4 regions of the Thiocapsa sp. C2-2m genome follow, and region 1 is predicted to be linked to each of the others. Evidence: predicted binding sites of a transcription regulator. Region 1 holds the regulator's gene; each other region holds the start of a gene.
The links. The regulator sigma-54, encoded in region 1, starts transcription at its own class of promoters, with help from an activator protein. The targets are predictions, from matches to a motif close to TGGCANGNTNCNTGCTT.

Region 1 (5,930 bases):
TTCAGGGAGCCGACCGCGTCGCGAGCGAGCGCATCGTCTATGATCGCGCCCGCGCCCATTTCCGTGCGGGGGGCGGCGGACGGGTCAAGATCACCATCACGCCGGAGGAGGAATGAAACTGAACCGCGCCGGAGGCAATCACCGGGGTCGATGCGGGAGCGCATTTCGGATGCCGCCAATAGCCTCGGAGCCAGCGCGGTTCAGATGAACGACCTTGTTTCGGGTAGCCGGTCCAGCACGTTGCGCGCGGAGCATCTGAAGAAGAGCTATCGCGGCCGTCAAGTTTTACGCGATGTGAGCGTCGGCGTGGACGCCGGCGAGGTCGTGGGCCTGCTCGGACCGAACGGGGCGGGCAAGACCACCTGCTTCTATCTAATCGTCGGCCTCATTCCCGCGGACGAGGGCCGTATCGCGCTGAGCGGGCAGGACATCACCCTAAAACCCATGCATGCGCGCGCACGCGCCGGCCTGAGCTATCTGGCACAGGAACCCTCGGTGTTTCGCAAGCTCAGCGCGCGCGACAACATCCTCGCCATCCTGGAGGCGCGCGGCGACCTTTCTCGGGCTGATCGCAACCTGCGCTGCGAGCGCCTGCTCGAAGAGCTCGGGATCGCCCATGTCGGCGGATCGCTCGCGCTCAGCCTCTCGGGCGGGGAGCGACGGCGCCTCGAGATCGCACGCGCGCTCGCGGTCGACCCCCTGGTGATGCTGCTCGACGAGCCCTTCGCCGGGGTCGACCCTATCGCCGTCGGCGACATCAAGGCCATTGTCTCGCATCTGCGCGATCGCGGGATCGGCGTGCTGATCACCGATCACAACGTGCGCGAGACGCTCGATATCTGTGATCGAGGCTACATCATCAGCTCGGGGTGCGTCATCGCGGCGGGCACCCCGGCGCAGCTTCTGGCCGATCAGCAGGTCCGCGATGTCTACCTTGGCGCGGATTTTTCCATGTAGGGGCGAGCCCGCATGCGCATCGGCACGTGCATCGGTTGGCTGCTCTTTCCGAGATGTTGGGTGTAAGATGGGATCCTGCCACGGCTGATGACGCCTTCACCGGACTGAAACGGCTAGAATCGAGCAGCATGGGCCATGGCGGCCACCTGATCGAACACCTCGAGAAGCGCATCCGCGATCCATGAAGCAATCCATCCAGCTTCGGCTCGGCCAGCACCTGACCATGACGCCTCAGTTGCAGCAGGCGATCCGTCTGTTGCAGCTCTCGACCCTGGAGCTTCAGAAGGAGATTCAGGAGGCGCTGGATACCAACCTGATGTTGGAGGAAGGCGACGACGCGGACCGCTTCAACGCCGGCGAGGAGCAGCAGACGGGCACGATCCAAAGCGAAGATATCGAAACACCGCGGGGTTCGGTCGAGCAAGCCGTCGACCGCGAGATTCACGCCGAATCCAACGAGATGCCCGAGGAGCTGCCGGTCGACACGCTCTGGACCGATGTCTTCGATTCCTACTTGCCGAGCACGTCGCACGGCTCGGACGACGGTTCGGATTACGATCCCTTTGCCCAGCAGAGCCGCCCTCAGACACTGCTCGACCACCTCGCGTGGCAGCTCAACCTCTGCAGGCTGAGCGAGCGCGACAACATGATCGCCCAAGCGGTCATCGATTCGATCGACGCCGACGGCTATCTGCGCATCGATGTCGACGAGCTGCTCCTGACCATCGACCATCCCGAGATCAGTGCAGAGGAAGTGGAGGCGGTCGTTCACCGCATTCAGTCCTTCGACCCGCCGGGCGTGGGTGCCCGCAACCTTGCGGAATGTCTGCTGATCCAACTGAGTCAGCTGCCCCCCCAAACGCCATGTCGGAGCGCTGCGACGGCGATCTGCCGCGACGGGTTCGAGTATCTGGCCAAGCGCGACGTCGCCTCCCTGGTGCGTCAGTTGAAGGAACCCGAGGAGACCGTTGCCGGTGCGCTGACGTTGATCCGTCGGCTCAATCCGCGCCCCGGAAGCCTGATCGCCGGCACGCCGGCCCAGTATGTCGTCCCGGATATCTTCGTGCGCAAACGCGAGGGCCGATGGTCGGTCGAGCTAAATCCCGAGTCGATGCCTAAACTCAGAGTGAACGCCGACTATGCGCGCCTGATCCGGCGCGCCGATCAAAGCGCGGACGGCGTCACCTTGAAGAGCCATTTGCAGGAGGCACGCTGGTTCATCAAGAGCCTGGCCAGCCGCAACGACACGGTGCTGCGCGTCGGCGCGAAGATCGTCGAGATGCAGCAGGAATTCTTCGAGCACGGGGACGAGGCGATGAAGCCGATGGTTCTGCGCGATGTCGCCGAGGCATTGGAGCTGCACGAGTCGACCGTATCTCGAGTAACCACACAGAAATTCATGCATACGCCGCGGGGGAGCTTCGAGTTCAAGTATTTCTTTTCCTCGCACGTCAACACCGCTTCCGGCGGGGAATGCTCGTCGACCGCGATTCGCGCCCTGATCCGCAAGCTGATCGCCGCCGAGTCCGCGAAAAAGCCCATGAGCGACAGCAAGATCGCACAGGAGCTTGCCGATCAGGGGATCAACGTCGCGCGGCGAACTGTCGCCAAGTACCGCGAGGCCATGGGGGTTCCACCCTCGAACGAGCGCAAGCGCCTGGATTAACAGGCCGTTTGAACCATAAGGAGTCAACAGATGCAGATCAACCTGACGGGTCATCACATCGACGTCACCGACGCGCTGAAAGGCTACGTCGACACGAAGTTCGAGCGCCTTGCGCGGCACTTCGACCACGTCATCAACGCTCATGTCGTTCTGAGCGTTGAAAAGCTTGCCCAAAAGGCGGAGGCCACTCTGCATATCAACGGCAACAAAGTCTTTGCCGACTCTGTCCACGAGGACATGTATGCCGCGATCGACGGACTGATCGACAAACTCGATCGCCAAGTGCTGCGCCACAAGGAGAAGAAGAGCGATCATCGCGGCGCGAACCCGAAGATCAGCGAGGGCGAAGAGCCCGATCGGATCTGACGTACCCGAGACCTCCGAGGGGCGCTCCTGCCCGTCGAAGGCATTTAACGAACGGGATCCGGCACGGGGTCGGCAGACGCAATCGACGGCCCCGACCGGAGCATCCGAGGACAGACCCAATACGCGCCGCTTTTTTGGCGTTCCGGTCGTGACGGCACAGTTCAAGAATTTGTTTCTAGCCACTAACCACTAAACACTAACCACGATATTCAGGATCCATGAGCAGACACCTTCGCCCGCCATCGCCGTGCGGACAGCGATCCAGAAGCCAGCCGAAGTGCCGCTTACCAGCGGCGCACGGGAGCCGATACCGATGCTCAGCCCCGCACTGATCAACGAGGCCCGGATCGGTCAAGGGCTTGAGATTGCCAGCAAGAAGCGCTTGCTCGAGACCCTTGCCGAGCTGCTTGCCAACGACCACCCACGCTTGAGCACGGAGACTGTCTTCGAGCGCCTTCTCGAGCGGGAACGGCTCGGAAGCACCGGTCTAGGCCACGGCGTCGCCCTACCGCACGCGCGGGTCAAAGATGTCTCGCACGTCATCGGCGCTTTCGTGCAAACCACGCGTGGGGTGGATTACGACGCGGCCGACGGCGAGCCGGTCGATCTCGCCTTCGCGCTCTTGGTTCCGGAGACCGCGACCGAGGAGCACCTCCAACTGCTCGCCTATCTGGCGGGTCGCTTCAGCGAGTCCGCAACGCGGTCACGACTGCGCGATGCCGACTCGCCCGCGGTCATTCTGGACCTTCTGAAGGCCACCTAGCGGTCGAGACGGGCCGCCAGCGATGATCGACAGCCTGCAATCCCTGATCGACCAGACCGGACCCCGGCTCAAGCTGCGCTGGATCACGCCGGAGCCGGCGACCGCGCGCCCGCTGCGCGGCGACGATCCGGGACGCTCCCGGCAGTCGTTGATCGGCTCCCTGAACTGCATCCACCCCAATCGCCTGCAGGTCATCGGACACGCCGAGATCCTCTACCTGGCGGATCTGGGCCGGACCGCCTTCGGCGAGACCGTGGACAAGCTCTTCTCGGATCATCCGGCCGCCGTCATCTTCTCCGACGGCATTGATCCGGAGTTTGCCTTCCGCGAGGCCGCCGAGCGGACACACACGCCGCTGCTCGGCTCCTCCCTGGGCGACGAGGAGCTGATCAATCATCTGCGTTATTTCCTTACCCATGCGCTCGCCGAGCGCCGCACGGTGCACGGCGTCTTCATCGAGGTCTTGGGCATGGGCGTCCTCCTAGTGGGCGATCCGGCCGTCGGCAAAAGCGAGCTGGCGCTCGATCTGATCGCGCGTGGCCATCGCCTCATCGCCGACGACGCGCCGCGTTTCGCACGCATTGCCCCGGAGACCCTGGAGGGCACCTGTCCCGAGGCGCTGCGTGATTTTCTCGAGGTCCGTGGCTTGGGGATTCTCAACATCCGCGCCATGTTCGGCGAGGGCGCCGTCGTGCGCAGCAAGACGCTGAATCTCATTATCGATCTCCAGCCGCTCGACCAACAGCAGCTCGAGTGCATCGATCGCCTCAGCGGCAGTCTCTCGGTCCGCACCATCCTCGGGGTCGCCGTCCCCAAGATCACGATGCCGGTCGCACCCGGTCGCAATCTGGCGATCCTGGTGGAGGCGGCCGTACGACACCAGATTTTACGCATTCGCGGATACGATGCCGGCGTCGACTTCGTCGACCGCCAGGCCCGTGCCATCAGCATCGATCGACCCGACCCGCCGAGATCACCGTCATGATGCAACCACCGGCAGAGGAGCAGGTGCTTGAACCGCCTCAGTCCGTCGGCAAGCCGATGAGGCTCGTCATCCTCAGCGGCCTCTCCGGCTCGGGCAAGAGCGTCGCACTCCATACCCTGGAAGACGTGGGTTTTTACTGCATCGACAACCTGCCGCTCTTCCTGCTGCAGGATCTGGCCCTCGGACTGCACGAGGGGCTCGACGACGCCTTCATGAAGACGGCGGTCGGCATCGACGCCCGCACCAGCCCGAGCAGCGGCCCGGAAGAGCTCCGACACCTTCCCGAGCTGGTTCGCTCGGCACGCGCGCGCGGCATCGGCTGCGATGTCCTCTTCCTCGACGCCCAGACCGAAACCCTGATCAAGCGCTTTAGCGAGACCCGTCGCAAGCACCCCTTGACCCGCGGCGACCGCTCGCTGCCGGAGGCGATCGCGCTCGAGCGCCAACTCCTCGAGCCGATTCGAAGCTGCGCGGACATTCGTATCGACACGACCCTGACCAATGTCCACGAGCTGCGCGATCTGGTGCGCAGCCGCTTGGTCGGCGGCGACTCGCCGAAGGTATCCATCCTGCTTCAGTCCTTCGGCTTCAAGCACGGGGTCCCGCACGATGTTGACTTCGTCTTCGACCTGCGCAGCCTGCCCAATCCACATTGGCAACCCGAGCTTCGGCGCTTGACCGGGCGCGATCGCCCCGTGATGGAATTTCTCGATTCCGCGGGAGCCTTTTGCCGAATGCGCGCCGACATCCAGGGGTTCTTCGATCGCTGGATCCCCAGCTTCGAGACGGACGGACGCAGCTATCTGACGATTGCGATCGGCTGCACGGGCGGGCAGCACCGCTCGGTCTATATGACCGAATCCCTGCGGCATCATTTCGAGTCCGACGGCCATCAGGTGATGGTGCGGCATCGGGATCTGCCTTGAGCGTCGGGCTCCTGATGATCACCCATCAGCCGTTCGGCGCGGACCTGCTGCGGGTCGCGACGGCGATTCTCGGCGGACGTCCGCCGGGGGTCGAGGCGATGGATGTCGTCAACGACGTGCCTTGCGAGATCCTGACGGCGCAAGCCGCCGAGTGCTTGGAGCGCTTGGACGCGGGCGAGGGCGTCCTGATCCTGACGGATCTCTACGGCTCGACACCGGCCAACGTCGCGGTATCGCTGCTCGCGATCCACGAGCGGTTGAGCGTCA
Region 2 (5,930 bases), on a different contig from region 1:
GGTCGTGCGCCACCCGGGGTCTCTCGCGCCCGAGCGGCTTCGTGCACTCGACCAATGGATGACGGACGGCGGGCGCTTGGTGGTCACGGCGAGCGAGTCGGGTACGGGGGACGCGGAGGACGGCGACATCATCGCCGGGTACGGGGTCCGCAGGAGCACCGACGACGCGGATCGGCCTGCGGCCGAGGGTCAAACAGAGGTTCTCGCCGAGATCCCGTTCGAGGGCGCGGGGCGCCCGCTTCGGGCGGCCTTCTCGGCCGAACGTGCTCTGGTGACGGTCGCCGAGCCCGCAATGGCGGTCATCGCTGGCGATCGACTGCGCCTGGTTCGACTGACCGTGGGCGACGGATCACTCACGGTACTCGCCGAGGATCGCTTCATGACCAACGCAGCGATCGGCGAGCACGACCACGCACTCTTGATGGCGTACCTCGTCGCACCCGCTCCCGGCGGTACCGTTTGGCTGCTCTACGACCGCGAAGTGCCCTGGATCGGGGCGGTGGTCTGGTCCGCCTCACCCTATGCGGTGATCTCCGGCGCCTTGTGTCTGCTCGCCTGGGCCTGGTCGGCGGGCGCACGGCTCGGACCGCTCCAGCCCGTCCCGAGCCGTGACCGGCGCGATCTCCTCGAACATCTGGACGCGAGCGGCGGCTTTCTCTGGCGACACGGACAGGCCGACTATCTGATCAAGCCCACCCGCCGACGGGTCCTCGAGCTCTGGCGACGTCGCCGCCCGGACCTCGGCGCGCTCGACGATGCGGCGCTGGCCCATGCGATCGCGGTGGCTACGGACGAGGACACGGACGCCGTTGCCCGGGCGCTCCATGTTCATCCGGAAGGCGCCGACGCCTTCGTGCGGCAAAGCGCGCTGCTTCAGCGTCTGCGGCACAAGGCGTCGGTTCTGCAGCGAGGCGCTTCACGAGGCATTTAGGAGCAGCTCGACAACACGGCGAACAGGTGGCGTCTCCGCGGACGGGCTCGGCTTCGACATCGCCTGCAGTGTCAGGATCAGCATGGAAGCGTGCCCGAGTGAGCGATGTTCGCGATGCGGTTCGTTCCTCAAGGCGACACAGCCGGCCGCGCCCGAGGACCGGCGGATGGGTCCGCCTCGCGCGGAAAGGAGACGCGCAGCTCCGCCCCGGGCTCTCCATTCACGACCTCCACGGTGCCGCCCATCGCCTCGGCGAGCTGGCGCACCAGTGCGAGGCCGATGCCGGTTCCGGCGGTCTCGCGGGACAGTCCGCCGTCGACCCGATAGAAGAGGCGAAAGATCTTGCGCATTTGAGCCGGCGGCACACCCGGGCCATAGTCGCGGACCCAAAAGACCAGCGCGCTCCGATCGGCGAGCCGGCAGCCGATATCGACCCGCTTCAGCTCGGCGTTGGCCGAGAACTTCACGGCGTTGTCGACGAGGTTGATGAGGATCTGGCTGAAGGCGTCCTCGTCCACCGAGACGACGGCTGCTGCGGCCTGCGCGGTGCAATCGATGTCCAGCGTAAAGCCCGCGCGCTCGACCCGCGATGTCACCTTCGATCGGGTCAACTCCATCAGCTCGCCCGCCGAAACCGGTCGCATGCGAAGACGCAGGTCGTTGCGCGTCATGCGCGCGAGCTGCAGGACGTTGTCGATCAGACGCGACAGACGTTCGCTCTCCTCGTGGATATAGGCGTAATAGGACGTGCGCTTCTCCTCCGGCACCCAGCCTTCGCGCAGCAGCTCGCCGTACATGCGGATCGAGGTCAGCGGTGTCTTCAGCTCGTGGCTGACCGCGGAGACGAAGTCCTGCTGTTGGCGGACGAGCGCGATCTGGCGTAGACCGAGCCGATAGATGAGATAGATGCCCCCGCAAAGGATCGCGACGAGTGCCGCGCCGATCCAGTATAAGAGGTGGGCGCCCGGTGCGGCCGGCAGCCGACCCACACTGAACAGCAGCTCCATGCCCTGAAGCGGCGCGGACAAACGGGTGCGCAGCAACAAGGCGCCGCGCAGCTCGTCGGCGCTCGAAAGGTAGCCGCGCGAGGCTTGGCTTGGGTAGGCGGCCAAGACATCGCCGTCCCAAGCGACCACGAGATCCGTCGTCTGCGACAGCAGCGTGCCCCGGAAGGCGTCCTCGATACCGCCGCGCAGGAACGGGCTCTGCTCGATGAGCACGCCCTGGATGAGGCGCTGGCCGTCCTGCCGGACCGAACGAAAGAGCACGAAATGACCGCTGTCGAGCAGGCTCATCCGGAAGGGCTCGACCTCGGTTTCGAAGAGACTGACGGCGGGCGGGGCAGCGCTTGCCGTCGGCTCGGGCACACCGGTCGGCGCCGGCGCCGCGGAACCCGCCATGGCCGGAACGCGGCCGTCCTTGCGCGCGAGGCCCTGCTCCGGTCGGCTGTCGTCCTGCGGCTCGCGCAGGCGAAGACCCTCGGTGGTGAGCGGCGCGACCGGTGCCGCCTGCTGAAAGCGCTCATCGAGATTCAGGTCCTCGATTCGGCCGAGTGTGCTGCGTGCTTGCGTCTTCTCCCGCGTCGGCGAGGCAACGATCTCGGAGAGTCGGTCGAAGGCTGCCTGCGGCGGCGCCCGCGCATCCTCCGTCGTCGCGCGCTCCGGGGCACTGACGACCGGTCCCGGGCTGTCCTTGTCGCGACGACCCGCAGGCACCGCGTCGGCCTCGATCCGGGCCGACTGAACCAGTCGGTTGTCCGTGAGGATCCCGCGGATGTGCGCTTCCAGCGCTTCCCGCCCGGCGAGCTCGTCGGGCGCGATCCCGAGATCCCGCCCATCTTCGCTGCGCCGCGGGACCAGAGGTGTGGTCAAAGTTCCGCCCGCGTCCACCTGGAAATGGCCGACGAGCCCCGGAAGCGCACCGGAAACGGGGAACCGAGCGAGCGGCGAACGCTGCCGGAGGCTGCCGGTCCCGTCCTCCGTCGCGACGAGAAAACCGTAGTCCGTGACGACGCGCGTCTCTTCCTCACGCACCCTATCCCGGAGACCTCTGTCGATACGCGCAGCCAACTCCTCGGCCAGCAACTGGTGCTGCCGGAAGGCCGCCCATTTCAAGTGTCCTAAGGCTTGGTGAATGAGCAGACCGGCCGGGATCGCGAGCGCGACGAAGAAGAGGCCGAGCACGAGACGCAGCCGCCGCGGGTTCCAGCCGGCGAGGCCGGTCCTGCGCATGTCAGCCGCTCAGCAGGCGGTAGCCGGCACCGCGCACCGTGACCAGATAGCGCGGTTGTGCCGGGTCGGGTTCGAGCTTGCGCCGCAGCTTGGCGATGTGGATGTCCACCGTCCGGGTTTCGATGTCCAGGCCGCGCGCATAGCCCCAGACCTTGTTCAGCAGCTCCTCGCGCGAGACCGCTCGGTCCGGATTGGCGCCGAGATACTGCAGAACCTCCATCTCGCGTCGAGTGAAGGCGATGGTCTCCGTGCCGCGACGACCGGCGAGGTTGCGGACATCGATCTCGACCTCCTCGCCGAGCGCGATGCGGTCACGCTCGATACCGAGACGCGCGCGGCGCAGCACAGCCTCCACCCGGGCGACCAGCTGGGTCACCGAGAAGGGCTTGCCGACATAGTCGTCGGCGCCCAGGCGAAGACCCTGGACGATGTCCTCGTCGCCGGTCTTGGCCGTGAGCATGATGATCGGCTGCTCGCGGTCGGCGGCGCGGATGCGCTCGCAGATGTCGAAACCGTTCAGGCCCGGCAGCATGACGTCGAGCAGGATCAGGTCAAACCGGCCGGTCAGTGCCTTGCGCAATCCCGCGTGCCCGTCGGCGGCCGATTCGACCCTATAGCCGTGATAGACGAACAGATCCTCGAGACCGGTGCGGATGGCCGGCTCGTCCTCGACGATCAAGAGGCTGAACTTGTTATGCATATCAGACCACAGGGTAGCAAGGCGCCCCGCCGACGGCACGTAAAATCCATGTAAATCCGCCGCCCCAATCTTTACCCAAGCGCGCCTATGGCCGGGCCGGCCGCCTTCCTAGACTGCAGTTGCCGAGCAACTCAGCCCCGAAGGAGGCCATCATGACACTCGTCACCCGCATGTCCCGGCTGTTGCGAGCCGATGTCAACGCAGTCCTTGACCGCATCGAGGAGCCCGCCGCGCTGCTGCGCCAAGCAGTCCTTGACATGGAAGAGGCGCTCGCCCGCGAAGAGCAGCAGGCCCGGCGTCTGGAGGCCGAGCAGCAGGAGCAGACGCACCGTCTGACGGACCTCGACCGCACCCTGCGCGAGATCGACGAGCAGCTCGACCTCTGCTTCCGGTCGGACCGAGAAGACCTCGCCCGTGCGCTGATTCGGCGTCGGCTCGAGACCGAGCAGTTTCAAAGGCTGGCGACAAACCGTCGGGAGGGCCTCTCGCGCACCCTGACCGAGCTGCGGAACCGGATCGTCGAGAATCGACAGCGACTTGCGGAGGTCCGGCACAGGGCCGAGCTGGTCACGGATGAGACCGGTGAGGATGCCGATGCAGACTGGACCACGGCCTCGGTCGCGGTGGGGGACGCCGATGTCGAGGTGGCCTTCCTGCGCGAGCAGAGTCGGAGGGCAGGGTCATGACCCGCCCCACCTTTCTCGAAGGTGTCGGAGTCGCCCTCGCAGCGAGCCTCTCGGGCGCGTCCGCGTACACGGCACTCTCCGCGGTGGCGGGCGGCGGCATGCTGCGCCCGGTCATCGCCGGCCTTGCGCTCGGCTACCTGGTCTATCTACTGGCCCGTACGCCCGTGCGCGTCGGGCGCTTCACGGCCTTCCTGGCGTGGTGCCTCGCAGCGGTCGGACTCTGGCTCGCTGCCCCGCCGCTCGCGCTCTATCTCCTGCTCCACGTCGGAATGCTCTGGCTGATTCGCGCGCTCTTCTTCCATGCGAGCCTTGTGCCGGCGCTTGCAGACCTCGCGCTCGGGCTCCTCTCCCTCGCCGCGGGTATCTGGGCGCTGCTGCAGACCGGAAGTCTGCTGCTCGGACTCTGGTGCTTTTTCCTTGTGCAGGCCGGATTTGTCGCGATCCCGCCCGGTCCGGCCGCGCGACGGCGCGGGCGCGCGCCGTCGCACGAAGACGCCTTCGAGCGCGCCTACCGCATCGCCGAGGCGGCTTTGCGCAAGCACGCCTCATCCAACTGATCGATCCGGAGACATGACCATGAAGACCAAGCTCATTGCACTCGCACTCTTCGCGGCCACCGCAGGCACGGTGGCGCTCTACCCGACCGACCGAGGCGCGGTCGCCGTCGACACACCGCCCGAGGATCCGACACCCGTCCTCCTGCCGCCCCTCGATCTCCCGTCTGTCGATCGCCTGGCCAACGAACGCCCTCTCGTGGAGCTGGTGTTCGTCCTGGACACGACCGGCAGCATGGGCGGCCTCATCCAGACCGCCAAGGACAAGATCTGGTCCATCGCCTCGACCATGGCCTCCGCGCAGCCCGCGCCTGAGATCCGCATCGGCCTGGTGGCCTATCGGGATCGCGGCGACGCCTACGTCACGCAGATCGTCGGCCTGTCGCGAGACATCGATTCGATCCAGGCGACACTCATGGACTTCGAGGCGGGCGGCGGCGGAGACGGTCCGGAGAGCGTCAACCAGGCGCTCCACGAGGCGATCCATCGGATCTCCTGGAGCCGCGATCCCGATGCCTACAAGGTGGTGTTCCTGGTCGGCGATGCCCCGCCGCACCTCGACTATCGGGACGACGTGCAATACGCTGAATCCATCGCTGTCGCTCGACAGAAGGGCATTGCCGTCAACGCGGTTCAATGCGGCGAGGACATAGGTACCACCGTGCATTGGCAGCGGATCGCCCAGCTTGGCGGCGGCACCTATTTTCGTGTCGACCAAGCGGGCGGCGCCGTCGCCATCGCTACGCCCTTCGACCACAAGCTCGCCGAGCTTTCGGCGCAGCTCGACGACACGCGGCTCTACTACGGCACGGCCGACGAGAAGGCGGC
Region 3 (5,930 bases), on a different contig from region 1:
GCTCGCACGTGCGGATCTTCGCGACACACTCCATGAGCAAGTGGTGGCGAGCCTCGACGCCGGGGCACGCCTAATCCTCGGCGGACAGCCATTGGACCGCCCCGGCTGGTTCTACGCGGCGACCTTGCTCGATGCCGTCGGACCCGGCATGCCGGCCTACGACGACGAGCTGTTCGGTCCCGTCGCGGCCGTCCTGCGCACGGCCGACGAGGGCGAGGCGCTTGAGATCGCCAACGACACCCGGTTCGGGCTCGGCGGCAGCGTCTGGACACGCGACAGCGCGCGCGGCGAGTGTTTTGCACGCCGGATGGCCTGCGGATGCGCCTTCGTCAACGGTCTGGTCAAGAGCGACCCGCGCCTGCCCTTCGGCGGGATCAAGGAGTCGGGCTACGGACGCGAGCTCGGCGCGCTCGGCATCCATGAGTTCGTCAACACCAAGACCTTGTGGATCCGCTAGGAATGTTGAGCCTTGGAGTGCCGGCCGACTCAACACCCTTGTGCTCCCCGGGACCAACCCATAACACGCCTCGTTGTCTCGGTACCTGCCATGGGCTATGTTTGCCACCTCCTACGGTTTCCCGGAGCCTCTCGTGACCGCCAAGCACGCCTTTCATCCCGAGTCCATCACGGACGCCAACGGACATCACAAGGTCGTCGTGTTGCCGATCGAAAAATACGGGTCGCTGATCGAGGATCTCGCGGACTTGGCCATCGTCGCCGAGCGCCCCGGTGAGCCAACCCTTTCCCGCGAGGCAGTCATGGATGAGCTAGAACGCGATGGCCTCCGACCGGATTGAGTGGAAGGAGTCCGCGCGCAAGGGGATCAAGCACATCGAGCACTGCACCCTTCGGCGCACTCTCGACGCCGTCATGTCACTCGGCATCAACCCAAGACCGGATGGTTGCCGCAATCCCCGAATCAATAGCGCCCGCCCGTCTTGTGCATGTAGTTCGCGAGCTCGGTGCGCTCGCGGTTGACACGCATTAGGTTCGTGTGGGTGACACGGAAGATCGCACGCATAACCTTGTAGACCAGGCGCGGATGGGGCTCGACCAGTGCCTCGAAATCATCGGGCTCCAGTGTCAGCACGCTGCTGTCATCCTCCGAGCGCAAGGCCGCCTTGCGCGCGGAGCCGTCGACGAAGGCACGGGTCCCGGCGCACTCGCCCGGACGCATCCGATAGAGAGACTCCTCGACCCCACCGACCGTCTTGCAGACGCACAGACGCCCCTCCGCCAGCAGAAACAGGGTGCGCCGCTGCTCGTCCTCGGAAACCAGCAACTCGCCGTTGGTCAGCCTGACGAGACCCATGCACTCCGCCAGAATCGACGCTTCCTTCTCGTCGAGCTCGGTGCCGAGCACCGAGCTGCGCACCAATGCCGCCCGATCCATCTGATTCATCGACCAATCTCCCGTTTCTCTCCGACACGAAGGACAGTGTGCAGTCATCGTCCGCGAGCACAGCAGCTGCGGATGCGGATGAAGCCCCATCAGTTTAGCGCGTCGGATCGGGATGTGCGCCATCGGCGAAGCACGCCTGGGTTCGGTCAAGGCGCGTCAAAGTCGTTTTCGACCAGCAGATTCGCCTTGATCTGCGGAACATCCCACTGGCTTGATGGTGTTTGATCCTTCTCCAGAGTCGCAAGCGAATAACCTGAATCTTCCAAAAAGCCGTCGAAGCATCTCAAGCGAAGGACGTCTCGGCACATCCTCCTCGGGCTCGACGATCCACACCGGCATGCACAGCCGGGGCGACTCTGGCGCGCTGTTTGCGTAGGTGATCTGCTGAGCCGATTGTTGGTTTTCTCTCGGAGCAGTCCCCGATGTCCATCCGAATCATGCTTGTGGACGCGCGTCCGGACCGACGCGAGGTGCTCGGGCCGGCCTTGAGCGCGGAGGGGTTCGACGTGGTGGCCTGTGTGGATCCGGACGAGGGACTTTTGAGCGCCGTGGCGCGTTATGCACCTGACGTGGTGCTGATCGATATCGACTCGCCGAGCCGGGATACCCTGGAGAACCTGCGCACCGTTCAGGCGCATCAGCCACGCCCCATGGTGATGTTCACGCAGGACGACGCCAACGAGAGCATCCGTCGGGCGATCGAGGCCGGTGTAAGCGCCTATGTCGTCGACGGGATCGAGCGGCGGCGTGTTCGGCCGATCGTCGAGGCGGCAATGGCGCGGTTCAGCCAGTTTCAGGCGTTGGAGAAGGAGCTTCTGGAGACTCGCAGCAAGCTGGCCGAGCGCAAGCTCATCGAGCGCGCCAAAGGGATCATCATGGCACAGCAGGGACTGTCCGAGGACGCGGCTTTCCAGGCGATGCGGCGGCTGGCGATGCGTAAGAACAAGAAACTGGCTGAGATTGCCGAGAGTGTGATTTCGGCGTCCGAGCTCTTTGCGCCTTAAACCGCGTTCAGCACGTGTCGGGTTGCTTCGGGGTTTGGTTGCGGCGATGCGGGTACTTGATACGTCGGCATTACTCGGTTTAGGTCATTGATTAAATAAGGAATCTATACGCAATGCATAGGTCGTAGGTTGGACAAAGCGCAGTGTGCCCGACCCGCGCCGGCATCACAGAAAGAGGTTGGTCACGCTGCGCTTTGTTCAATTGACCTGTCCATGTTGATCTTGAATCGTTCCTAAGAGACGCCCTTTGAGCCGTTCGTCTTGGTGCGTGGCAGGTCGATGCGCACCAAGGAAGAGCGGGGCGGAACGGCCACGCGAGTGCGCCGGATCGCCTGCGCCGACGACAGTGTTCTCGAATATCGGCAAAACTCCACAGATTAATCAATGATGTAGCTCTTGCGGCTTGATGAGTGCGACCGCTCTCTGGCTTTATGGCATCGATTATGCTTACTAGCCCTCGTCGATCACCCAACGGCGGGCTGATCGGAAGATCGTGGCCCCAATGATTGTGATCCAATTGGACGACGCCCCTCCGAGCCTGTAGGCAAGAGCGGCGCCTCTAATAATCAGACCAGGTCGACCCATGTGTGGTCGCAACGACCGGTCGTCGAATCCGCCCGATCGTCGAATCAAAGAGCAGTTTCGGCATGGTCATGGCGGCCATGTCAACGGACAAAGGCGTCCATCGTGCAACGCGCAGCGTTGCCTGGTGGACGCCTTTTTTCGTTGTGGGTTTTCGTTTTCAGGTTTCCGTTTCATGTACTGCTATCGACAGAGGTCAACATGCGCGATCAAGACAGACTCGACCGACCGACCTGCGGCGCCCTGCCGACACGCCTTGCCGCAGCCGGCATCGCTGCGCTCGTGCTGAGCCTGGCGGCCGGCGCATCCGCCGAGCCGCTCGGCCCGCCCGAGAAGGAGGACCTCAAGCTCGGCTTCATCAAGCTCACCGATATGGCACCGCTCGCCATCGCCTACGAGAAAGGCTTCTTCGAGGACGAAGATCTCTTTGTCACCTTGGAGGCTCAGGCCAATTGGAAGGTACTGCTCGATCGCGTCATCGACGGCCAGCTCGACGGCGCCCACATGCTTGCCGGCCAGCCCTTGGCCGCAACCATCGGCTTCGGGACCGAAGCGGCGATCGTCACCCCGCTCAGCATGGACCTGAACGGGAACGCCGTCACCGTCTCGAACGCGGTGTGGGAGCAGATGAAGCCGCACGTCCCGAAGATGGCCGACGGCCGTCCCGAGCATCCGATCAAGGCCGATGCGCTCAAGCCCGTCGTGGAGAGCTTCAAGGCCGCGGGCAAGCCCTTCAAGATGGGCATGGTTTTCCCGGTCTCGACGCACAACTACGAGCTGCGCTACTGGCTCGCCGCCGGCGGACTGCACCCCGGCTACTACGCACCCCATAAGAACAACACCGACGGGCAGATCGATGCGGATGTTCTGCTTTCGGTCACTCCGCCCCCGCAGATGCCCGCCACCATGGAGTCCGGAACGATCGACGGCTACTGCGTCGGCGAGCCTTGGAACCAGCAGGCGGTCTTTATGGGCATCGGCGTCCCCGTGATCACGGACCACGAGATCTGGCCGTACAACCCGGAGAAGGTCTTCGGCATGACCGCCGGGTTCGTCGAGGCCAATCCCAATACCTCCGTGCGGATCGTCAAAGCAATGCTGCGGGCAGCCAAATGGCTCGACGAGAACGACAACGCCAACCGGGCCGAGGCGGTCAAGATTCTGTCGCGGCCGAACTATGTCGGCGCGGACGAGGCGGTCATCGCCGCGTCCATGACCGGCACCTTCGAGTACGAGAAAGGCGACAGCCGCGAGGTTCCGGACTTCAACGTCTTCTTCCGCCACAACGCGAGTTACCCCTATTACTCGGATGCCGTTTGGTATCTCACCCAGATGCGCCGTTGGGGCCAGATTGCCGAGCCCAAGTCCGACGACTGGTACATGGCGACGGCCAAGCAGGTCTATCGGCCCGATCTCTACCGCCGGGCGGCCGAGTCGCTGATCGCCGACGGCCTGATGGAGGCGTCCGACTTCCCGGACTTCGACGCGGAGACCGGATTTAAACCGACGCAAACCGGATTCATCGACGGCATCGACTACGACGGCAGCCGGCCAAACGCCTATCTGGAGCAGTTCTCGATCGGTCTGAAGGGCGACACGCAGTTGTAAAGCACGGCCTGAAGCGTCCGGCGTCGGGGAGCCCCGAGCCGGACGCGAACCCATCGACTCCGGAGAAACCCATGTCGAACATCGACGTCACCGCAAAGACCTACGACCTGCCCTGGTTGGCGCAAACCATGGATTGGCTCGCCGGAGACGGCGCCGAGCGCGCCGCCGGCGGCTTGATTCGACACCTGTTGCTGCCCTTGGTCGGGATCGGCCTCTTTCTGATGCTTTGGGGTGCGGCGGCCTCCCAGATCCAGACCTCGCTCGGACAGTTGCCCGGACCGACCCAGGTCTGGTTCCAATCCGTGGCGCTCTGGGGGGAGCACCGCGAGGAGCGCGCCCGCGAGGCCGCCTTCAACGAACGCATCGAGCAGCGCGTCGAGCGTGCCGTGGCAAGCGGCGCCTCTGCCGAGGAGATCGCCAAGATCCGCGCCCGTGGCTACACGGGTGCGCCAACCTTCGTCAGCCAGATCTGGACCAGCCTGGTGACGGTCATGGTCGGCTTCCTGCTTGCGTCCTTGATTGCCATCCCGCTCGGCATCCTGTGCGGGATGAGCGCGGCCGTCTATGCGGCAATGAACCCTTTGATCCAGATCTTCAAACCGGTTTCGCCGCTCGCCTGGCTGCCGCTGGTGACCATCATCGTCAGTGCGGTCTATGTGAGCGAGGATCCGCTCCTGGCCAAGTCATTCATCATCTCGGCGATGACGGTCACCCTCTGCTGTCTCTGGCCCACGGTGATCAACACGACCGTCGGGGTCGCAACGGTCGATCGTGACCTGATGAACGTCAGCCGCGTCCTGCGCCTGTCCTGGTTCAAGCAGACGGTCAAAATCATCCTGCCTTCGGCCTTGCCGATGATCTTCACGGGTCTGCGGCTGAGTCTCGGGATTGGCTGGATGGTGCTGATCGCCGCGGAGATGCTGGCCCAGAACCCCGGTCTCGGGAAATTCGTCTGGGACGAGTTCCAGAACGGCAGCTCCAACTCGCTGGCGCGGATCATGGTCGCCGTGTTCGTGATCGGCTTCATCGGCTTCGCGCTCGACCGCGCCATGCTCATGCTCCAGCGCAGCGTCTCCTGGGACAAGACGGCGGTGCTGAGATGACGCGCCCTGTCGAGTGCTCCGACCCCCTGACCGTCGCACGAGGATCCAAAACATGTCTGCCTATCTGAGCATCGATCGGGTCGGGATCACCTTCCCGACACCGAAGGGGCCGCTCGAGGTCCTGAAGGACATCAAGCTCGACATCGCCCAGGGCGAGGTCGTCTCGCTCATCGGCCATTCGGGCTGTGGCAAATCGACCGTGCTGAACATCGTCGCCGGGCTGCTCGAAGC
Region 4 (5,930 bases), on a different contig from region 1:
ATAGCGGCTTTTCGGACCATGGCTCGGAGCCCTTTCGAATCGCACCCGCAGTTGAAGTCGCCCATGATGACGAGATACGGGTGTTGCTCGGACAGTGCGATCAGGTAATCGAGTTGACGCCGCCGTGCGCGCCATCCGAGGGCCAGATGTACGATCGCCACGGCGAGGGTCTCGTGGTCCGAAAGCCCGAGCTCCGCGACGACGGCGCCCCGTCCCGGGAGGCCGGGGAGCTTGTGCTCGGTGATTCGCTGCGGATGCAGGCGGCTGAGAAGCCCGTTGCTGTGCTGTGCGAAGGGGCCGAGGTTGCGGTTGACCTGCCTGTACCAGTGCGGAAAGGCGCCGTGGCGAGCCAGATACTGGATCTGGTCGATGTAGGCGCTGCGCAGGGAGCCGGCGTCGACCTCTTGGAGGCCAACCAGGTCGAACTGATGCAGCAGTTGAGCGATGCGGGTCAGATTCGCCAGTCGTTCGGGGTGCGGGAGGATGTGCTTCCAACTATTGGTGAAGTAGTCGCTGTAGCGGCGCGAGTAGATCCCGGCCTGCACATTGAAGCTCAAGAGCTTGAGACGGCGTGCGTCGGTCGAAAGCGAGGACGCATGGGAGACGGTTTGATGGTGCGCGTGGCCAGGTATCCCATCGGTCGGCTCGGCGCCTGCGGCCGGGCTCGCTCGCCTCGTCTGCCCGGTCGCGATCGCCGCGCGCTCGACTCCCACGGCTTCGATCAAGCCTGGTTCGGTCGGCCCTGAGTCCAGTGCTCCGATGACCAATCTCCGAAATCGACGGTCACCCCGCGGACGGGATGCGCAAAGCGACGGATCGGAAACGACTCCTCCGTGAGCCGCCCCGGTTGCCGCGCGTGACTTACTTGCTCAACCCTTGAATGTACTGAGACACCGCGGCGATCTCCTGATCGCTCAGCCGAGCCGCGGCGCCGCGCATCATCGCGTTCGGATCGTTGGCACGCAGCGCACCGCGGAAGTGCTCGAGGGTCTGCTTGGTGTAGTCCGCGTGCTGGGCCGAAACCCGCGGAAACTTGGCGAGCGACTGGCCTTGCCCGGCCGGGCCGTGACATCCGCTGCACGCCGGGACGCCGGTCTCCGGATTGCCCCAGCGATAGATGGATTCGCCCATGCTCGCCAACTCGGCATCCGCCGTGCCAGGGGTCTTGGGCTGAGTCGCGTAGTAGGCGGCCAGATCGAGGACCTCTTGATCGGTCAACGGCATGGCCATCGGGGTCATTTGCTCGTTGGCGCGGCGACCGGCCTTGTAGTCGGTCAACTGTTTCACGATGTATTCCGGGTGCTGTCCGGCCAGCTTAGGCCAGATCGGTACGATGCTGTTGCCTTGGGGACCGTGGCAGGCGATGCATACGCCGTTGGCTTTCGCTTCGCCGGCTTGCGGGTCTCCGACCTGAGGGGCGGCAACTTGGAGCCCTTGGGACGCGTGTGCCGCGCCACTTACCAAAGCCGTTGCCATCGTCACTGTTATCAGCCAGTTCTTTACCATGGAGGATGCCTAATCGGGTCGTGATTCATGGCCGCGACACCTTGCGCGGATCGACGGCCTGGTCGGGGGGCGAGAAAACCCATGGATGTATATCAGAACATCCGCATATGGGTCAAACCAGCGGTGTCTCGCATCCATCCAAACGAGGCCGTTTCACCTGCTCGAGGACAGGCAAGGAGCAAAAAAATTCCGTCATCCGGCGTCGTGATCCGGATCGTTTGACCATGAGCGTACTGCCGATGTCAACACATGGGCGGCGATGAAGGATCGGTCCTCGTCGGCCGCGTGGCGCTTGTCACTCTCGGCGTCGGTCCGATCTCAATGATTCATGTGCTTCATCGGTGCCTCGATTCGGCGCACCGGCGCCTGAACGGGCTTGCGCGAGCCGTCTTCGAAGATCAGGGTGAGATCGACCGCGTCTCCCGGCTCCAGGGGTTGTTTGAGGCCGATGAGCATGACATGCAGGCCGCCCGGCTTGAGGGTAACCGTCTCCCCGGCGGGCACTTCGATCTTCTCGATCCGGCGCATCCGCATCATCCCGCCTTCTTCGACGTGCGTGTGCAGCTCGACGATCTCCGAGACAGCGCTCTCGGCACCGACCAGCGCCTGGTTCTCCGCGGTTTGGTTCTCCAGGGACATGAAGACGGCGCTGTTCGGCTGGCCGGGCGGTACCGCCCGAGCGTAGGGATCGCCGATCGAGAGCTCCGCGCCAAGAGCGGAGAAGGAAGCGGCGAAGGAAATGGCGGTGAAGAAGGTGGCCGCGAGCAGTGGCAATGCATATCCGGGCATGATGTGTCCTCCAACAGACGGCATGGGTTGCGGGGTTCGGCGGGTTAAGGTTCGGACTGATTCTCGGCGGGCGGGCTCGATCCCAGCAGTGTTCGGATCGCCGCGACGATCTCCGCGGAGGGCGTGGCGTGATCGAGGTTGCGCACGAGCTTGCCTTGCGTGTCCACAAGATGACTGTAGGCGGAGTGATCCACGACGTAACCCATCGCCGAATCGTCGAGGTCGGTACGCCGGTAGGCTGCGCCGTAGAGCTTGGCGACCTCGGCGATTTGCTCGGTCGTGCCGGTTAGGCCGATGATCTCGGGGTGAAAATAGCCACTATACTCGGCGAGCCGCTCGACCGAATCCCGCTCGGGGTCGACGCTCACGAAGAGGACCCGGACCCGTTCCAACTCTTCGGGCGTCAGCGCCTTGAGCGCGCCTGCGATCAGGACCAGATTGGTCGGACAGATATCCGGACACCAGGTGTAGCCGAAGTAGATCAGAACCACGTTGCCGCGAAGATCGGCGAGGGCGACCGGGCCGTTTGCGGAGTCGAGAACAAAGTCACCGCCTTGCGGCGGCGAGGCCAGTTCCAGCGTGCTGTGCTTTGGCCCTTCCGGATCCACACCGACCCCGCTCGGGGTCCAATACAACAGCCATGCCAAGAGTCCGACGAGGACCAGGATTACGATGATCAGCAGCTTTCGCGTCATGATCGGGAGCCAGGCGGGGGAGAGTCGATCCCTGCATCTTGGGCAGCGGTGTGCGATTCGCCTTGACGTACGTCAATTACCCGGCGAAGACCCGGATAGGCGCGTGCTTTTGCGCGATAAGACCCGTGCCATGCGCCATTCGCCTCGATTGTACGAACCCTGTCGTGCTCGGCCTCGTCGGGCGGTGCAGACGTGCGCGCTCTGACCGGATGGTGGCAGTCGCGCGTGCTCGAGCGCGAGCGGGCGCGCGTCGACCCACACGACTTGGCGCGTGTCCGGGACGCCCTCCCGCTGCTCGATGACCTGACCGAAGAGGAGATCCGGCGTCTCGCCGATCTGGCCCTCCTCTTCCTGCGCGATAAACGTCTGGACCCCGCGCAAGGGCTTGAGCTGACGGACACGATGCGTCTGGCGATTGCCCTGCAGGCCTGTCTTCCCGTCCTTGAGCTGGGGCTGGATTGGTACCGCGGCTGGTATGCGGTCATCGTCTATCCGGAGGAGTTCGTTCCCGAGCGCGAGGTCATGGGCGACGACGGCGTGGTCTGGACCGAGCAGGAGGCGAAAAGCGGCGAGGCATGGGAGCAGGGGCCGGTCATCCTCTCGTGGGCGGATGTCGAGGCCGGGATGGAGCGCGACGGCTACAACGTCGTGATCCATGAGCTGGCTCACAAGCTCGACATGCGCGACGGGGCAGCGAACGGCTGCCCGCCGCTGCATGCCGGCATGTCGCCGAAGGTCTGGGCGGAGACCTTCTCCGCCGCCTACGAAGACCTGTGTCGACGAGTCGACGCCGACGAGGAAACACCGATCGACCCCTACGCGACAGAGTCGCCTGCCGAGTTTTTCGCCGTGCTCAGCGAGGGATTCTTCGAGCTGCCCGATCTCGTTCATTCCGAATACCCGGCGGTCTACGAGCAGATGCGGCTGTTCTACCGGCAAGACCCTTTGGCGCGACTCACTGCCGTTGCGGATGAGGTTCGACCGGCGCCTTAGCCGCGTCGGGCGTTGCGCCGAATCCCACACCTCGATTGCGCCGGGGCTGTCGTGATCCCGACAAGCGCTTGGCTCGGGTGCTGTCGTCTGTAATTCTTTCAGTCGGTTAACCCATCGCAAAGACCGGGCATGGTCTTTGCTTATCTGCCTTTCAGAGACATCTTTTCGCGGGGCCTGTGCCCCATCTCCGGAGGCAGCGTGATGGAGTTGAAGGTGATTGCCGATGCCGCGGGCGTGCCCGGCGGCGGTTGCGCGTCGAGCGGCTGCGGTGCCGGCGGCGAGAAGCTCGCTCATCTGCCCGAGGCGATCCGCGCCAAGATCAACAATCATCCCTGTTTCTCCGAGGATGCGCATCATCACTATGCGCGGATGCATGTTGCCGTCGCTCCCGCCTGCAACATCCAGTGTCACTACTGTAATCGCAAGTACGACTGCTCCAACGAGTCGCGCCCGGGTGTTGTCTCCGAGGTGCTGACCCCGGATCAGGCGGTCAAAAAGGTCATCGCCGTCGCCGCGGCCATCCCCCAGATGACGGTGCTCGGCATCGCCGGTCCGGGCGATCCGCTCGCCAATCCGCAGCGCACCTTGGAGACCTTTCGCCAGCTCTCCGAGAAGGCCCCGGACATTAAGCTGTGCGTCTCCACCAACGGGCTCGCGCTGCCCGACCTGGTCGACGAGATCTGCAAGCACAACATCGAGCACGTCACCATCACCATCAACTGCGTCGACCCGGACGTTGGCGCCAAGATCTATCCCTGGATCTTCTGGAACAATCGGCGGGTGACCGGGCGCAAGGCGGCCGAGATCCTGATCGAGCAGCAGCAGAAGGGCCTTGAGATGCTGGTCGCGCGCGGTGTCCTGGTCAAGGTCAACTCGGTGCTGATCCCGGGTGTGAACGCCGAGCATCTCAAGGAGGTCAGCCGGGTCGTCAAGGCCAAGGGGGCCTTCCTGCACAATGTCATGCCGCTCATCGCCGAGCCCGAGCACGGGACCTTCTACGGGTTGATGGGCCAACGCGGACCGACCAACGAGGAGCTGAGCGCACTGCAGGATGCCTGCGCCGGGGACATGGCCATGATGCGCCATTGCCGCCAATGCCGCGCGGATGCCGTCGGCATGCTCGGCGAGGATCGGGGCGACGAGTTCACACTCGACAAGATCGCGGAGCAGGAGGTCGATTACGCCGCCGCGATGGCCCGTCGTGCGGAGGTCCATGCCGCCATCGAGGCCAGCCGCATGGCGCAGCGCAACCAGTCCAGCGAGACCTTCGTCTCCATCGCCTCCTTGACCCGGCGTCGCCCCGCGCGCCCCGAGCCCCGTCCGGTGTTGATGGCGGTGGCCACCACCGGCGGCGGCGTGATCAACCAGCATTTTGGCCACGCCCGCGAGTTCCTGGTCTACGAGGCCAGCGCGAACGACGTGCGCTTCGTTGGTCACCGCAAGGTCGACCTCTATTGCTCCGGAGACGAGACCTGCGGCGACGGCGAGTCCGTTCTGGCCAAGACCATCCGTGTGCTCGACGGCTGCGAGGTCGTGCTCTGCTCGCGCATCGGCTACGAGCCTTGGGGCCAGCTAGAGGCCGCCGGAATCGCGCCGAACGGAGAGCATGCGATGGAGCCGATCGAGGAGGCGATTGCCGCGGTGTATCGCGAGATGGGGGAGGCGGGGCTGCTTGAACGCCCCGACGGCGCCGAACATCGCATGAGCGCTTAAACCGCGCCCGGTGCGGTACGCGATGTTCTTGGATGGGATCGGCTCCGGCAGATTGAACGACCGTTGGAGTCGGCGCGGTTTAAGGTATTAGAAGATAATAAATTCGAAACCGCGTTTCCGCAAAGGTCGGAGAAATCCTTGGGCCCGACACGCGATGAAAACGATGCAGTTCACTTTGGACGCGGTTTAGAGCGCAACACCAGACGAGACCCAGGGGAGACCAGTCATGGCATA

Region 2: AADX97_RS01545 (PspA/IM30 family protein) is a predicted target of sigma-54. The motif match lies at 3,896-3,912, and genes of this name have one in related genera.
Region 3: AADX97_RS02330 (ANTAR domain-containing response regulator) is a predicted target of sigma-54. The motif match lies at 1,760-1,776, and genes of this name have one in related genera.
Region 4: nifB (nitrogenase cofactor biosynthesis protein NifB) is a predicted target of sigma-54. The motif match lies at 4,109-4,125, and genes of this name have one in related genera.

The regions. Positions count from the first base shown of each region.
Region 1 is NZ_JBBWVD010000012.1:53,804-59,733, reverse strand. Features, by position in the region: gene lptA (lipopolysaccharide transport periplasmic protein LptA) at 1-116, shown strand, start outside; gene lptB (LPS export ABC transporter ATP-binding protein) at 205-957, shown strand; gene AADX97_RS11120 (RNA polymerase factor sigma-54) at 1,139-2,623, shown strand; gene hpf (ribosome hibernation-promoting factor, HPF/YfiA family) at 2,654-2,989, shown strand; gene AADX97_RS11110 (PTS sugar transporter subunit IIA) at 3,303-3,752, shown strand; gene hprK (HPr(Ser) kinase/phosphatase) at 3,775-4,737, shown strand; gene rapZ (RNase adapter RapZ) at 4,794-5,663, shown strand; gene AADX97_RS11095 (PTS sugar transporter subunit IIA) at 5,660-5,930, shown strand, end outside.
Region 2 is NZ_JBBWVD010000002.1:27,276-33,205, reverse strand. Features, by position in the region: gene AADX97_RS01560 (DUF4350 domain-containing protein) at 1-931, shown strand, start outside; gene AADX97_RS01555 (ATP-binding protein) at 1,060-3,162, opposite strand; gene AADX97_RS01550 (response regulator transcription factor) at 3,164-3,862, opposite strand; gene AADX97_RS01545 (PspA/IM30 family protein) at 4,015-4,548, shown strand; gene AADX97_RS01540 (hypothetical protein) at 4,545-5,105, shown strand; gene AADX97_RS01535 (VWA domain-containing protein) at 5,125-5,930, shown strand, end outside.
Region 3 is NZ_JBBWVD010000002.1:218,471-224,400, reverse strand. Features, by position in the region: gene AADX97_RS02345 (NAD-dependent succinate-semialdehyde dehydrogenase) at 1-457, shown strand, start outside; gene AADX97_RS02340 (hypothetical protein) at 591-797, shown strand; gene AADX97_RS02335 (Crp/Fnr family transcriptional regulator) at 920-1,402, opposite strand; gene AADX97_RS02330 (ANTAR domain-containing response regulator) at 1,825-2,406, shown strand; gene AADX97_RS02325 (CmpA/NrtA family ABC transporter substrate-binding protein) at 3,190-4,596, shown strand; gene AADX97_RS02320 (ABC transporter permease) at 4,668-5,699, shown strand; gene AADX97_RS02315 (ABC transporter ATP-binding protein) at 5,752-5,930, shown strand, end outside.
Region 4 is NZ_JBBWVD010000034.1:48,320-54,249, forward strand. Features, by position in the region: gene AADX97_RS22455 (endonuclease/exonuclease/phosphatase family protein) at 1-557, opposite strand, end outside; gene AADX97_RS22460 (cytochrome c) at 862-1,506, opposite strand; gene AADX97_RS22465 (copper chaperone PCu(A)C) at 1,825-2,295, opposite strand; gene AADX97_RS22470 (SCO family protein) at 2,340-2,990, opposite strand; gene AADX97_RS22475 (zinc-dependent peptidase) at 3,183-3,983, shown strand; gene nifB (nitrogenase cofactor biosynthesis protein NifB) at 4,185-5,696, shown strand; gene AADX97_RS22485 (ferredoxin) at 5,923-5,930, shown strand, end outside.